One region of the Variovorax sp. GW821-FHT10D07 genome, then DNA from elsewhere that is predicted to be linked to it. Evidence: riboswitches for the same ligand, from Rfam matches in the RefSeq annotation. Region 1 holds a riboswitch; each other region holds the start of a gene.
The links. Region 1 has a riboswitch for cobalamin ahead of AC07PU_RS13055 (TonB-dependent receptor domain-containing protein). Riboswitches for the same ligand answer to the same signal wherever they lie in the genome.
Positions count from the first base shown of each region.

Region 2: it holds a riboswitch for cobalamin, as region 1 does, so the genes downstream of both, AC07PU_RS21570 (TonB-dependent receptor) here and AC07PU_RS13055 (TonB-dependent receptor domain-containing protein) in region 1, are expected to answer to the same signal.
Region 3: it holds a riboswitch for cobalamin, as region 1 does, so the genes downstream of both, AC07PU_RS07415 (TonB-dependent receptor) here and AC07PU_RS13055 (TonB-dependent receptor domain-containing protein) in region 1, are expected to answer to the same signal.

Region 1 covers NZ_JBWKMZ010000003.1:571,646-576,631, reverse strand. Annotated here, with positions in the region: gene AC07PU_RS13060 (cobyrinic acid a,c-diamide synthase CobB) at 1-518, opposite strand, end outside; gene AC07PU_RS13055 (TonB-dependent receptor domain-containing protein) at 503-2,461, opposite strand; cobalamin riboswitch at 2,558-2,805, opposite strand; gene AC07PU_RS13050 (ClcB-like voltage-gated chloride channel protein) at 2,911-4,632, shown strand; gene AC07PU_RS13045 (hypothetical protein) at 4,724-4,948, shown strand; gene AC07PU_RS13040 (cell division protein ZapA) at 4,945-4,986, shown strand, end outside.
Region 2 covers NZ_JBWKMZ010000007.1:220,134-225,119, forward strand. Annotated here, with positions in the region: gene AC07PU_RS21565 (ABC transporter substrate-binding protein) at 1-165, opposite strand, end outside; gene AC07PU_RS21570 (TonB-dependent receptor) at 168-2,252, opposite strand; cobalamin riboswitch at 2,439-2,695, opposite strand; gene AC07PU_RS21575 (ATP-binding protein) at 2,770-4,986, opposite strand, start outside.
Region 3 covers NZ_JBWKMZ010000002.1:459,778-464,763, forward strand. Annotated here, with positions in the region: gene AC07PU_RS07415 (TonB-dependent receptor) at 1-2,059, opposite strand, end outside; cobalamin riboswitch at 2,201-2,479, opposite strand; gene AC07PU_RS07420 (hypothetical protein) at 2,526-2,822, opposite strand; gene AC07PU_RS07425 (hypothetical protein) at 3,077-3,481, shown strand; gene AC07PU_RS07430 (cation:proton antiporter domain-containing protein) at 3,493-4,986, opposite strand, start outside.

The DNA of each region.
Region 1 (4,986 bases):
GCGCCGCGCAGCATGTCGGCATGGCGCTCGCTGGCCACGCGGTTGGCCAGCACGCCGGCCCAGGGCAGGCCGGGCCTGAAGCTCTGCAGCCCATGCGTCAGCGCACCGAAGGTGCCGGCCATCGCATGGGCGTCGATCACGGCCAGCACCGGCAGGCCGAAGCGCTGCGCCAGGTCGGCCGCGCTCGGCGTGCCGTCGAACAGGCCCATCACGCCCTCGACGATCAGCAGGTCCGACTCGGCCGCGGCCGCATGCAGCCGCGCGCGGCAGTCGGCCTCGCCGGTCATCCACAGGTCGAGCGAATGCACGGGCGCGCCGGTGGCGAGCCGCAGCCAGTGCGGGTCGAGGAAGTCGGGCCCGCACTTGAAGGCGCGCACGCGCCGGCCCTGGCGCGCATGCAGCCGCGCGAGCGCGGCGGCCACGGTGGTCTTGCCCTGCCCGGAGGCGGGCGCGGCCACGAGCACGGCGGCGCAGCGCGCCGCGCGATCAGGCAGGTGTTGGCTTACTGGGGCGTCCACTTCAATCCGACGTACGCGTTGCGGCCACCGGTGACGTAGCCGCGCGCGAGCATGTAGTCCTTGTCGCCCGCATTGTCGATGCGCGCGACCAGGTCGACGTCGCGCACGATCTTCGTGCTGGCCACGAGGTTCAGCAGCGTGTAGCCGCCGAGCGTGCGCGTGTTGGCCGCGTCGTCGTAGCGCTGGCTCGAGGTCTGCACCTCGGCGCCCAGCGTCCAGCCGCCGAGGCGCCAGTCGGCGCCCAGCGTGGCATAGCGCTTGGCGCGGCGCGCGAGCAGCTTGTCGGTGGCGAGGTCGCGCGGGTCCTGGAAGTCGAGCGAGGCGCGCAGCGTGACGTCGCCGATGCGGTGGCCGGCCGAGAGCGTCACGCCCTCGTAGCGCGCCCGCGCGGTGCTGCCATAGCAGCCGAAGGACGAGGCGCAGCCCTTGGCGGTCGAGTCGAACACGATCAGGTTGCGCACTTGGTTGCGGTAGACCACGATGCCCGCGTTGGTCGGGCCGTCGGTGTACTTGAGGCCGAGCTCGACGTTGCGGCTCGACTCGGGCTGCAGGTCGGGCTTGCCGTATTCGCTGAAGCGCTGGTAGAGCGTGGGCGCGCGGAAGGCGGTGCCGGCCGAGGCGGTCACGCGCAGCTTCGGCGTGATCGCGAAGCCGTAGGCGGCGCTGCCGGTGGTCTTGCCGCCGAACTCGCTGTCGTCGTCGTGGCGCACATTGAGCTGCAGCGAATGCGGGCCCTGCACGAAGCCGTAGCCGAGCGAGACCGCATCCTGCGAACGCTTGCGCGCCAGGCCCTTGTCGGTGGCGCTGGTGGGCGCGTTCTCGAGCCGGTCCTCGCGGCGCTCGAGCGCGGCCGTCACCAGGTGCGGGCCGAAGCGCAGCTCGTTCTGGAACAGGTAGCCGCGCAGCCGGGTCTCGGTGCGGTAGTACGAGGGCATGGTGCTGTAGACCGACTGCGAATCGGTCACCTGCAGCCGCGTGCTGTAGACCTCGTTCCACTGCGCCGACCAGGTCAGGCCGCCGGTGCGCAGCCGGTTGCGGCTCTGGTCGTCGAGGTAGTAGGCCGGCGGCTTGCTGCCGGACTTGGCCGCGTCGTAGCGCGCCTGCGTGTCGCTCGACAGCGCGGTGGCCTCGAGGCGCTGGCCGGGCGCGATCTGCCAGCCCAGGCGCACATTGCCCGAGGTGGTGTTGTAGCCGTCGCGGTCGGGGCTGGTGAAGCCGTCCTTGGGCAAGGTGCGCTTCTCGAGCGGCTGGATGTTGAAGCCGCGGCTCTCCTCGTGCGCCACGCCGAACGAATAGTCGAAGACGTTGGCCTTGCCGCTGATCGCGGCCTCGGTGCGGAACAGGCCATGGCTGCCGAAGCCCACGCCGATCGAGGGCGACACGCCCTCCTCGCCGCGCTTGGTGAACAGCTGGATCACGCCGCCGATGGCGTCGGAGCCGTAGACCGCGGCAGCCGGGCCGCGCAGCACCTCGATGCGGTCGATCTGCGCCAGCGGGATGCTTTCCCAGGCCGCGCCGCCGGTGGCCTGCGAGTCCACGCGCACGCCGTCGATGTAGACGGCGGTGAAGCGCGTCTCGGCGCCGCGGATGTAGACGCTGGTCGAGTTGCCCACGCCGCCGTTGCGCACGATCTGGATGCCGGCCTGGCGCGCGAGCACGTCGGCCACGCCGGTGGATCCGCTGCGCTCGATGGTCTCGCGGTCGATCACCGAGACATCGGCCACCAGGTCCGACAGCGGCTGCGCGGTGCGGTTGGCCGTGACCACCGTCTCGCCGAGCACGCCGGGCTGTTGCTGTGCCGAAGCGACCGATGGCAGCTGGGCCAGCAGCAGGCCGCCGAAGGCCGGCACCAGGGCCAGCGGCAGGCCGGCCAGGCGCGCGCGCAAGGAGGACGCAGAAACGCGAGCGCGCGAACGGCGCGAGAAGGAAACGCAGGAAATCATGGAGTGAGCGAACGAACGTCTATGCCCCTTGCCGGCCTCCCCGCCGGCGCCCGGGGCGCCATTGGTCCGTGCCTGCATCGACGAAGCGAAGGGCATGCGCGAACCGCCTTGTTGGCCGGTATCCGGGCTGGCAGACCGGCCCTCGCCGCCTTCCCAGGCGCCTGTTTCAGGGCGCCCAGTGGCTCGTGTGGAGAGGGTGGCGCCTTGCGGCGCCGTCTGCTTGACCGTTGCGGGGGCAGCGCAGGCGGCTTCGGTGCCGGCGCGCGGCCGGTCCCTTCACTCCTGCTTCCCGTTGAACCGCGGCGCGTGAACCACGCCGCAGGCACCAACGGGCGAGATTCTAGGCGCTGCGCCGCGCGCCTTAAGTCGAAAGTTGCGTGGGCCCGACGTTCGCCGCGCCTCGCGCACTAACATCGACAGGCTATGGGATGCCATCACCACCGCCTCGCATGACCCTGCGCTCCTCGCTGCTGCTGCGCCTGCGCTCCGCCCTGCAACGCCTGTTCGGCGTCTCGGGCTGGCAGTCGATGCTGCTGTGGTCCATCGTCGCCGGCCTGCTCGGCACGCTCGCGACCGAACTGTTCCGCGCCACGCTGCGCGGCTTCGAGCACCTGGTGCTCGGCCCCGGCGACAGCCTGGTCGCGATGGCGCGCGCGCTGCCGTGGTGGGCGCGCATCGCCTTCCCCGCCGCGGGCGGCCTCGTGGCCGGCGGGCTGCTCGTGCTCGCGAAGCGCGTCGCGGTGCGCAGCGCCACCTCCGACTACATGGAAGCGATCGTGCTCGGCGACGGCCGCATCCCGGTCACGCAGACGCTGGTGCGCAGCGCCTCCTCGCTGGTGAGCATCGGCACCGGCGGCTCGATCGGCCGCGAGGGCTCGATGGTGCAGCTCGCCGCATTGGCCGCCTCGCTGCTGGGCCGGGTGTTCCGCTTCCCGGTCGAGCGGCTGCGGCTGCTGGTGGCCTGCGGCGCGGCGGCCGGCCTCACGGCCGCGTACAACGCGCCGATCGCGGGCGCCTTCTTCGTCGCCGAGATCGTGCTCGGCTCGATCGTGATGGAGAGCGTGGGCCCGATCCTGATCGCGGCCGTGGTCGCCAACATCGTGATGCGCGCCCTGCCCGGCTACCAGCCGCCCTACCAGATGCCGGTGTTCCCCGAGCTGCATGGCGCCGAGATCCCGCTGTTCGCGCTGCTCGGCGTGCTGCTGGGCTTCGCGGCCGCGGGCTTCCTGCGCGCGCTGCAGGGCAGCCGGGCGCTGTTCGCGCGGCTGCCGTTCGCGCTGCCGTGGCGGCTCGCGCTCGGCGGGCTCGCGATGGGGCTGGTGTCGGTGCCCTGGCCCGAGGTCTGGGGCAATGGCTACAGCGTGGTCAACGCGGTGCTGCACACGCCCTGGACCTGGACCCTGATCGCGATGGTGCTCGCGGCCAAGCTGGTCGCCACGCTGGCCACGGCCGGCTCGGGCGCGGTGGGCGGCGTGTTCACGCCCGCGCTGTTCTTCGGCTGCATGGTGGGCGCGCTGTTCGGCCATGCCGCGCAGGCGCTGTGGCCGCACGCGGTGTCGGCACCCTCGGCCTACGCGGTGGTCGGCATGGGCGCCTTTCTCGCCGGGGCCACGCAGGCGCCGCTGATGGCGATCCTCATGATCTTCGAGATGACGCTCAACTACCAGGTGATGCTGCCGCTGATGCTGGCCGGCGTGATCGCCTATTTCGTCGCGCGTTCGGCCAATGCGGGCTCGATGTACGAGATCACGCTGCGCCGCCGCGAGCAGCAGGACGAGCAGTTGCGGCTGCGCGCGCTGCACATCCGCGACCTGGTGCAGCCGGCGCAGACGGTGGTCGGCCCCGAGGCCGATCGCGAGGCGATGAGCCGGCTGTTCCTGCAGCACCCGGTGAAGTACCTCTACGTGGTCGATGCGAACCAGCGCTACCTCGGCGTGGTACCGCTCTCGGCGCTCGGCACGGCCGCGGCCGAGGTGCGCGCGGCGGACCTGCTGTCGCAGGCCATCGCGCCGATCACGGCCGACACCAGCCTCGGCGAGGCGCTGCAGCGCTTCCTCGAGCACCTGGGCGAGCGGCTGCCGGTGATCGAGAGCGCGGCGAACCCGGTGCTGCTGGGCGTGGCGGCCAAGAGCGCGTTGCTCGCCACCTACGTGCGGCTCAGCGAAGTTTGATGGCGCGGCGCGCAGGCCGCAGAATGCCGTGCCAGGCGCGGCGGGTGCCCCGGAGGACCGCCGCTTTCACGGGAAACTACAATCGCGCACCATGCCCGCCTCCAGCCCCATCGACCAGATCGCCGAGCGCGTGGAACGCCTGCTCTTGCGTCACGAAGAGGTGCAGCGCACGAACGCGCTGCTGCAGGAACAGGTCGATGCGCTGACGCGCGAGCGCGATGCGCTCAAGTCGCGGCTCGCGGCGGCGCGCACGCGGCTCGATGCGCTGCTCGAGCAGCTGCCGGCCGTACCTCCCTCCGAAGATTCCCCCGCATGAAGCAGATCGAAGTTCAGATCATGGGCCAGAGCTATCTG
Region 2 (4,986 bases), on a different contig from region 1:
CGGGAACACCACCACGATGCGTTGCGGCGCGCGCGGCACGACGACGCGCCGGCCCAGCGCATCGACGAGTTCGCGCGGGAAGCCGCCCGACGGCGCCTCCTCGGCGCCCGCGGGCAGAACGGCCGTCATGCACACCATGCCGAGGATCGCGTCGCGCCGGTTCACGCTCAGAAGGTGTAGCGCGCGCGGGCGAACACCGTCCTCGGCGCACCGGCGTTGCCGGCTTCCTGCGCCGACAGGTCGTCGGCGATGTAGTACTTGTTCGTTAGGTTGTTCACCCCGGCCTGCAGTGTGAGCGAAGGATTGACGCGATAGGCCACGGCGACGTTGAGCAGCAGGTAGCCGGGCAGCTTCTGCGGATTGACCGCATTGTCGCGGAGGTAGCGGCTGCCCACGTAGCTGGCGGTGCCGGTCACGGCCCAGGCGCCGTGCGCATAGGTCAGGCCCGCGCCCGCGATGTTGTGGGCCGACATGCGCACGCGGTAGCCGCCGAAGTTGGTGCTGCGCGCGCCGCTGTCGGTGTAGGTCTGGAAGTCCTTGAGCCGCGCGTCCTGCCAGGTGTAGTGCAGGTAGCCGTTCCAGCGCGGCGAGAGCTGGAACTGCAACTGGGTTTCGATGCCCTTGGTGCGCGAGGTCGCGTTGCTGAAGACGAAGGAGTCGGGGCCGTTGCGGTAGGAGCGCTGGCCGTCGATCTTCTCGGCCTCGAACAGGCTGAGCTGGTAGCTCCAGCGGTCGTCCGCCGCGCGGCCCTTCAGGCCCACTTCCTTGCTGCGCGTGATCTCGGGCCGCAGGATGTCGGGCACGATCACGCCGCCGCGCGTGTTGAGCGCCACGGCCTGCGGCCGGAAGCCTTCGCTCCAGTTCGCGAACACGGCGTGCGAGGAGGCATCGCCCTGCAGGAACAGCCAGTCCACGCCGGCGCGCGGGCTGGTGTGGCTGCCTTCCTGCGCCGAGATCACCTGCGTGCCCGTGCGGCCGAGCGTCTGCTCGAAGCGGTCGTGGCGCACGCCCAGCGTGAAGCCGACCGGGCCGTACTCGAAGCGGTCCTGCAGGTAGACGCTGCGCACCTCCTGGTCGAAGCGCGAGGAGGTGATGCTGCCGCGCACGCCGCGCGGATCGTTGCGCACGTTGCTCACGGGGATGTCGTAGAACGGTCCGCGGTAGGTGGGCGCGTTGCTGAAGCTCGGCGAGTCGAGTCCCTGCCAGCCGCGCTCGAGGTTCAAGCCGGCCTGGAACTCGTTGCTCCAGCCCTTGCCCGCCATCAGGTGCGTGGCCGCGAGCTCGTGGTAGACGCCGCGGTCGGCGGTGTAGCTCTCGGAATAGCCCTTGCTCACGGCCGCGGGCGGCGGAACGATGGTGATGCCGCCCGCGAAGAAGCGGTTGTAGCGCGCGAAGCTGCTCAGGTGGTTGATCGACCAGCCGGCGCCGAGCTCGAAGCGGTTCTTCCACGAGAACGACTGGTAGTCGCCCGTGACGTAGGAGTCGGGAATGCCGTAGTTGTCGCGCGACGTGATGCCGAAGATCGGCTTGCCGTTGACCAGCGGCACGATCGAGCCGCGGTCGCCGCGCACGCGCGTGTCGTAGAGCTGGAAGCCGGTGGTCCAGTTGCGCGTGACGGCGAAGTCGCCGCCGACCAGCAGGGCCGACTGCGCGCGGCCGGCATCGCGCTGGAAGCCGTTGTAGTCGCTGTTGGCCACGCCGATGTAGAGGTTGCCGCGCTCGAAGTCCCAGCGGTAGCGCAGGCTGCCGTCGAGGCGGCCGTGGCTGCCGATGGTGGCCGTGAGGCTGCCGCCCGCGCGCTCGGGCTTCATGAAGAACTGCGCCACGCCGCCGATCGCGTTCTTGCCGTAGAGCGCCGAGGCCGGGCCCTTGATGAACTCGAGCCGGTCCACCAGGTCGGGCGCGATCAGCGTGATGTCGGCATTGCCCTGCAGCAGGCGCAGCGGCACGCCGTCCATCAGCACCAGCACGTCCTGCGTGTCGCGCAGGCCGCGGGTCTCGAAGCGCGAGTAGTAGTTGCCCTGCGTGCCGTACTGCAGGCCCGGCACGCTGCGCAGCGTGTCCTCGAGCGTGACGGCGCCCACCGCGTCGAGCTGCGCGCGTTCGACCGAATAGGTGGCGAAGGGCAGCCGCAGCGTGTCGGCTTCCTGGCGCGTGGCGGTGGAGATGGTCTTGCGGTCGCTGACGGTGGTGGGCGGCAGCGAGCCGGCGCCCTCGGCGTCCTGCGCCGAAGCGACCGAGGCGAGCAGCATGACGCCGGATCCGATGAGGGCTTGGTGGGGTCTGACGCGACCGCGCCTGTAGATGTTGCGCACGTGGGCTTCCTTCGGGCCCGCGCTCCCGCGGGCCATGAGAACAAACCGGGCGCCGATGGATGCTGCAAGCGACCGGGTCCGCGCCCACGCGTGACCGGCCCGGCTTGCCTGCACTCCCGCAGCGACCGAACGAGGCGAAGGCCGGTATCCGGGCTTGCGGAGCGCAGCGAGGCATCGAGCGATGCTTCGCTGCCGCGATCCTCGCCTTCCCATGCCGAGGCACAGTGGCCGCCGGTGCCCGCGAAGGCATCGACTGTGAGGACCGCGAATCCGCCGACCGTTGCGGGGGCAGCGCAGGAATGGGGCCCCGTGGGGCTCGTCACCTGCTTCCCGTTTAACGCCGGTCACGGGACCGGCGCACCTTCGCGCACGCCGGCTTGGGTGATGCTTTCGTTTGCATCGGCCGGCGGGGCGGATTATAGGAGCGGGTCTTGCGCCGCCCGGCGCGAAAAACTCAGGGCGCGGGCGTGGACGTGTGTGGCAGCCGCACGGTGAACACCACGTAGCCGTCGTCGTGCGCATAGCCGATGCTGCCGCGGTGCGAGCGCACGATGGCCTGCGCGATGTGCAGCCCCAGGCCCAGTCCGCCCTTGTTGCGCTCGTTGGGCACGCTGCGCTGCTTGAAGGCGCTGAACAGGTCGGGCACCAGCGCGGCGTCGATCGGCGGCGCGCGGTTGGCCACGCTGAACACCACGTGCGCGTCGACCTGCTCGAGCCGGATGCGCACCGCCTCGCCGGGCAGGCCGTGGTGGCGCGCGTTGCTCACCAGGTTGCCGACCAGCTGCGCCATGCGGTCGGGATCGGCCAGCACGGGCAGATTCCTGGGCGCCTCCAGCTCGAGTTGCGAGCCGGGATAGGCGGTGCGCGACTCGTCGACCGCGTCTTCCAGCAGCCGTGCCAGGTCGATCTGCGCCGGCACCACCTGCAGGCCCATGCCGCTTTGCAGGCGCGAGGCATCGAGCACCTGGCCGATCAGCCGCGCCATGCGGCTGCTCGAGGTCTGGATGCGCTGGCCCAGCCGCGCGCCGGCGTTGCTGCCGTCGGGCAGGCTGCGTTCGAGCAGCTTGGCGGCCATCGTGATCGACTGCAGCGGGTCGCGCAGGTCGTGGCCCAGCACGGCCAGCAGCTCGGTGCGGGCCTTGTAGGTGTCGGCCAGCCGCGCCGCGCTGGCGCGGATCAGCTCGTCGCGCAGCTGGCGCGCGAAGTCGAGATCGTTGGCGCCCCAGGGCACGCTGGTGTCGCGCACCGTCTGCTTCCAGACGTCGAAGGAGCCGCGCGGCGTGAGCCGGGGGCCGAGCGGGCCGCTCACGTAGTGCTTCTCGGGCTTGCCGCCCCAGTTGATGGTCTCGATCTGTTCCTTGCGCGCGAGCACCAGCCAGCCGTTGTCGATCGCGTCGAAGCGCAGCGCGAGAAAGCCGCACCACACGCCGCTCAGCGAACGCAGGTTCTCGGGCAGTTGCTCGCGCGTGTGCAGCGCCACGATCTGGTCGCCGTTCGTCGAGGCGGTGAGCCACTGCATCAGCGCCGCCGCGGCCTCGCGGGGCATGTCGCCGTCCACGTGCAGCCGCGACTGCTCGGCGATGACCGCCGCCTGCGCGTCGAAGGCGTCGGCCAGCGGGCGCGCCAGGCCGATCAGCGCGCTGAAGGTGTCCTCGGCATGCAGCACCGCCTCGATCAGCGAGCCGCGCAGCTGCGCCGCGCTCGAGGCCCGGCCCGCCTGCTCGCGCGCCAGCAGGCTCTGCACGTTCGAGGCCAGCACCTGCGCGAGCACGTCGCAGGCCATGCGGATCGCGTAGGGCACCTGGTGGGCGCTGCGGTGGTGGCAGGCCAGCATGCCCCAGAGCTGGCCGTTGATGACGATCGAGATGCTCATCGACGCGCCCACGCCCATGTTGCGCAGGTACTCGATGTGGATCGGCGACACGCTGCGCAGCGTGCAGTGGCTCATGTCCAGCGGCGGCAGCTGCGGGTCGGCCACGTCGAGCCCGACCGGCGTCGACTGCACGTCCGCGATCAGGCGCAGGGTGTTGATCACGTAGAGCCGGCGCGCCTGCGCCGGGATGTCGCTGGCCGGATAGCGCCGGCCCACGAAGGGCTCGAGCGCCTCGTGGCGGCGCTCGGCCACCACCTCGCCGCTGTCGTCGTGGCGGAAGCGGTAGGCCATCACGCGGTCGAAGCCCGTGAGTTGCCGCACCGCCTCCACCGAGAGATTGAGCAGTCCGTCGATCGAGCCCTGGCGCTTGAGCCGGTCCATCGCGCGGTGCGCCTTGAGCGCGAAGTCCGACACCGCGTCCGCCGTGGCGTCGCGGGCCTCGAACTCGGCCACCAGCTCGTAGCCGACGCGGTGCAGGATCAGGTCGAAGCGACGCTCGCCGAGCGTCACCTCGAGGTTGATCGGCGAGCCCTCGCCGGTATCGACCGCCACGCCGTTGGCCTCGTGCAGCGCCTCGTGCACCAGCGCGTCGCCCATGAAGTGGCCGGCCGACAGGCGCTCGCCCAGCGCGGGCGCCGTGTCGCCGAGCAGCGCGCGGGCATTGGCGCTGACGCGCGTCAGCGTGAGGGTCGAGGCGTCGAATGCGAACAGCGCGCCATGGTGCTGCACCAGGCCCGGGATGTGGATGGGCTCGCTGTCGCAGTTGGCCAGCGTGACGGGCTGCGTGGTCGTGGGTTG
Region 3 (4,986 bases), on a different contig from region 1:
TGGCCTGCCAGCTCACCGAGGCGTCGGCCACGGTGTAGGAGCCGATCTTGCGCGAGTTGGCCGCGTCGACCTGGCGCGAGCCGACATAGCGCACGCCGAACTCGGCCTCCCACTGCGGCAGGAAATGCCAGTGCAGGAACAGGTTGGCCGCTTCCTCGGGCACGCCGAACGGCGTGTTGCCGGCGCGCGAGACCAGCCGGCCGCTCACGACCTCGTTGAAGTCGTCGTAGCGCGCGCGCAGCTTGGCCGCATTGGCCTCGAGCCGCAGCGTCGGGGTCAGCGCGAGGTCGAGCGTGGCCTCGATGCCCTCGGACGACTGCTTGCCGACCTGCTGCGAGACGGTGGGGTTGTTCTGGTCGCGCGACAGCAGCTTCTTCTTCTCGATGCGGTAGGCGGCCACGGTCCAGGCGCCGCGGTTGTCGGCCAGCTGGCGCTTGTAGCCGACCTCGACCTGGTTGCCGGTGCTGAGGTCGAACGGCGCCTGCGTGGTCGAGGTGCTGATCAGCGAGGTCAGCGGGTCGGCCGCGTGCGCCAGCTGCGCATAGAAGGACTGCGAGGCATCGGGCGCATACACCGCGCCGATGCGGCCGGTGGCGTACTCGAAGGTCTTCGTGAGGCTGTTGGCCGCGTTGGCCAGGTCGGTGCGCGCCACCTTCGCATGGTCCCAGCGCAGGCTGGTGACCAGCGACCAGCGCTCGTCGAAGGCCAGCTTGTCCTCGGCGAACACGGCATAGGTGCTGGTGCGGGTCCGGTAGCGCGGCAGGTAGGGCGACGGCGACTGGTAGTAGCCGGGCAGGAAGACGAAGGGGTCGACCACCGAGCGACCGCCGTAGGGCGAGTCGCTCGAGTTCAGGAAGTCGATGCGGTTCACGTCGAAGCCCACCAGCACCTGGTTTTTCATGCCGAACAGTTCATGGCGGAAGGTGGCGTCGGTGCGGTTGCCGACCTGCTCCTGGTCGTGGCCGATCTCGAGGTAGTCGCCGCGCGTCACGCGGCGCGTGGCGGCATTGAAGGTATAGGTCTCGCTGTTGCGCCAGTGGCGCTGGCTCGCGAGCCGGTAGAGCTGGTTGTGCACGGTGACGGCATCGCTGGGCGTCCAGAGCGCGTCGAGGCGGGTCCACTTGTCGTCGTACTTGAGCTCGGCGTCGTCGACGTTGTAGTTCTGGCGCAGGGTCCGGCTGTCGAGGCGCCCGTCGATCAGCGGTACGCCCTGGTAGCGCTGCGGCGACTGGCGGCCCTCGTCGTGCGACAGGGTGAACTGCAGCTCGGGCGAGACGTCCAGCCGCAGCGCACCACCGACGGCCAGGCTCTCGCCCTCGCCGCGCGCCATGAAGCCGTGGGTGGCGCGGTGGCTGATGTCGAAGCGGTACGAAAGCTTGTCGTTGATCGCGCCGCCGCTGCCGAAGGCGGCCTGGCGCGTGGCGTCGGAGCCGTAGCTCAGCAGCGCCTCGTTGTGGATCGGTCCGCGCGTGGGCTTCTTGGGCACCACGTTGATCGCGCCGCCGATCGCGCCTTCGCCGTACATGACAGAGGCCGCGCCGCGCAGCACCTCGATGCGGTCGACCGACCAGGTGTCGAACGGGAAGGTGACGGTGCCCGCGCCCGCGAACAGCCGCGTACCGTCGAACAGCTGCATCACCGAGCCATGGCCCGAGAAGCCGCGCGCGGCCATCGAGGTGCTGCCGTTGCCCGGCGCGGGCGCCCCCGTGATGCCGGTGGCGCGGGTGGCGGCGTCGATGACGGAGACGTCGCCGCGCGCGCGGATGGTCTCGCCGGTCAGCACCTCGATGCTGGCGGGCGTCTCGAGCGGCGTGAGGCCGAGGCGGCTGCCGGTCTGCGTGGGCTCGGCGAGCGACAGCGCGGTCTGGGCACCGGCCTCGACCTGCACCGGCGGCAGGCTGGTGGCGGCCTGCTGCGCGAAGCCGCTGCCGGCGCCGAAGGCCAGGCCGATGGCGGCGGACATGCCGCCGAGGCGGCGGGCGGCGGGGCGACCCCGGTGGCGGTGCGGGCGGCGGCCGGCCGCGCCCGTGCGATCGCCCGACGGCGATGCGTGATCCATGTGACTTCTCCTCCGACCCGCGTCCCCGCAGGTTCTCTGACCGAACGTGGACACGGCGGGAAGTCGATCGATGGCCGGGACCGGCGGCGGGAAAAGCAAGCGCTTCGCCGGCCGGCGGCCCGGACACGCACTCCCGCAGCGTCCGAGGCGGTGACGAAGGCCGGTATCCGGGCTCGCGGAGCGCAGCGGCGCGCAGTCGAAACTGCAGCGCCGTTGCGGAAGCCCTCGCCTTCCCACGCCTTGGGGGCGCAGTGGCTGCCGATGCTCTGGGGGCATGGCGTGAGGACTTCCAGATCCGCTGACCGTTGCGGGGGCAGCGCAGGAATGGAGGCGTCCGGACGACGCGTCGCACCTGCTTCCCGTTTAACCCCGTGGCCATGGCATGCATGGCTGGCGGGGCACCTTCGAACCGTGGTGCCGGTGCGGTCTTTGTTTTTAGAAGAAAGACTGCACCGAACGGCGGGGATTATAGGGAGCGGGTGCCGCCGGGGACGTCCGGCGTGCGGGTGTCCTGCGGCCGGCCCGGGCCTTCGGTGCCGAACAGCCGGCGCAGCACGCTGACGCCGGCCACCAGCGCATTGGAATAGCTGGAATGCGGCTCGATGGCGGCCTCGAGCGGCAGGTAGGAATGGACCGCGCCCTCGCCCGCGGCATCGTCGACCGCCTCCATCAGCACCCAGTAGAACTCGCCGGGCTCCAGCTCGTGGACGGTCAGCGCGAGGTTGCGGGGCGACGGCGACAGGGTGGCGGGGATGGTGTTCACGCGAAGCTCTGGAAGGTGGGCGTTGGCGAAAGCGGCGCAGCGCCGGAATCGTAGACACGCCCTGTCACAACGCGCGGGCACTTCATCACGTTCACCGCCGGCGAAAACCCTGTGTGCTTCCTGCGGCAGGCGGTGGCCCCGACCGTTCCCAGCTTCCGGGCTTCTCCTACAGGCGGGCGTTGGTGCGCGACCTAAGTTTTGCCCATGGATCAAACACCCGCGGCACGCCGCAAGCCCAGACGACAGGAGGCCCCATGAAGCGATTCACCCTGGATCCCTCGATGCGAGCGACCATCGGCGGCGCGTTCTATCCCACCGGTTACTCGGTGGTGATGTTCGCGAGCGCCGAGGACGCCGAGCGCATCGGCCGCCAGCTCGTCGAGCAAGGCGTGAGCGCGGACGACATCTTCCTGCTGCCGCCCCGGACGGTGCTGGCCGAGATCACGCCCACGGTGGCCGATGCGGACAACCCCCTGCCCTCCGCAGGCACCGAGGGCGCGACGGTGCGTGCCTACACCAAGCTGGCGCGCGAAGGCCACACGGCGCTGCTGGTGCGCACCGAGGAACAGGACGATGCCGAACGCATGATGGAGGTGGTGCGCACGGTGCCGTACTCGATCGCCCAGCGCTATCGCATGCTGGTGATCGAGGACCTCTAACCTGGCGTACGTCAGGCCGGCGCGCCCGGCACGGTGGGCGCGCCATTCGCGCCATGGGGCGCGGGCGGCGCCACGGCGCGGCGCACCACGTCGCGCGCCATCGCCTGGGCCAGCTCGTGCTCGCCGAGGAACACGGTGGCCGAGACCTCGCGCGTGAGCAGATCGGCTTCCGCTTCGTTGTGGCTGCGGATGACGGTCTCGATGCTGGGGTTGAGGGTGCGCGCGGTCTCGATCATCTGCCGCACGTTGAGCGCGGCCGGCGTGGCCACCACCAGCACCCGGGCACGCGCGATGTGGGCCTGGATCAGCACCGCGGGATCGGCCGCGTCGCCGTAGACGGCGGCGCCGCCCTCCTCGCGCAGCTTCTCGACCAGCTCGCGGTTCTGCTCGGCCACCACGTAGGGGATGTCGTGCGCCTTGAGCTCGGCCGCGATGCGGCGCCCGACCCGGCCATAGCCGACCAGCACCACCTGGCGCGAGAGGTAGCGCGCCTCGGTGCTCATCGGCAGCTCGGCCAGCGGATCGTCGCGCGCCTCGAGGCGGCGCGCGAACGAGGAATGGGCATGCAGCCATTTCTGCAGCGGCGCGATCAGGCTGAACCACAGCGGATTGGTGGCGATGGAGATCAGCGCGCCGGCCAGGATCAGGCTCTGGCCCTCGGCGGGCATCAGCCCGAGCGAGACGCCCAGGCCCACGAGGATGAACGAGAACTCGCCGATCTGCGCCAGGCTGGCGCTGACGGTGAGCGCGGTGGCCAGCGGGTAGCGCAGCACCAGCACCAGCGCGGAGGCCGCGAGCGACTTGCCCAGCACGATGACCAGCACCACGGCCAGCACCTGCAGCGGGCGCTCGATCAGCACCGAGGGATCGAACAGCATGCCGACCGAGACGAAGAACAGCACGGCGAAGGCGTCGCGCAGCGGCAGCGATTCCTGGGCGGCGCGGTGGCTGAACTGCGACTCGCGCATCACCATGCCGGCGAAGAAGGCGCCGAGCGCGAAGGAGACGCCGAACAACGCGGCCGAGGCGAAGGCGATGCTGACGGCGGCGGCCACCACGCACAGGGTGAACAGCTCGCGCGAGCCGGTGCGCGCGACCTGCCAGAGGATCCACGGGAACACGCGGCGCCCGACAATCAGCATCAGGGCGACGAAGCCGCCGACCTGCAGCAGCGTCAAGCCCAGGGTCTGCCACAACGGCGAGGCATCGGTGCCGGCGGCGCGGCCGCCGAGGGTTTCGGCGAGCGGGGGCAGCAACACGAGCACCAGCACCATGGCGAGGTCTTCGACCACCAGCCAGCCGACGGCGACGCGGCCGGTGAAGGAATCGAGGATGCCCAGGCTCTCGAGCGCGCGCAGCAGCACGACGGTGCTCGCGACCGACAGCGCCAGCCCGAACACCAGCGCCGCGCCCAGGTTCCAGCCCCACCACAGCGCGAGCCCGCCACCGAGCAGCGTGGCCACGGTGATCTGCGCCAGCGCGCCGGGCAGCGCGATCTTGCGCAC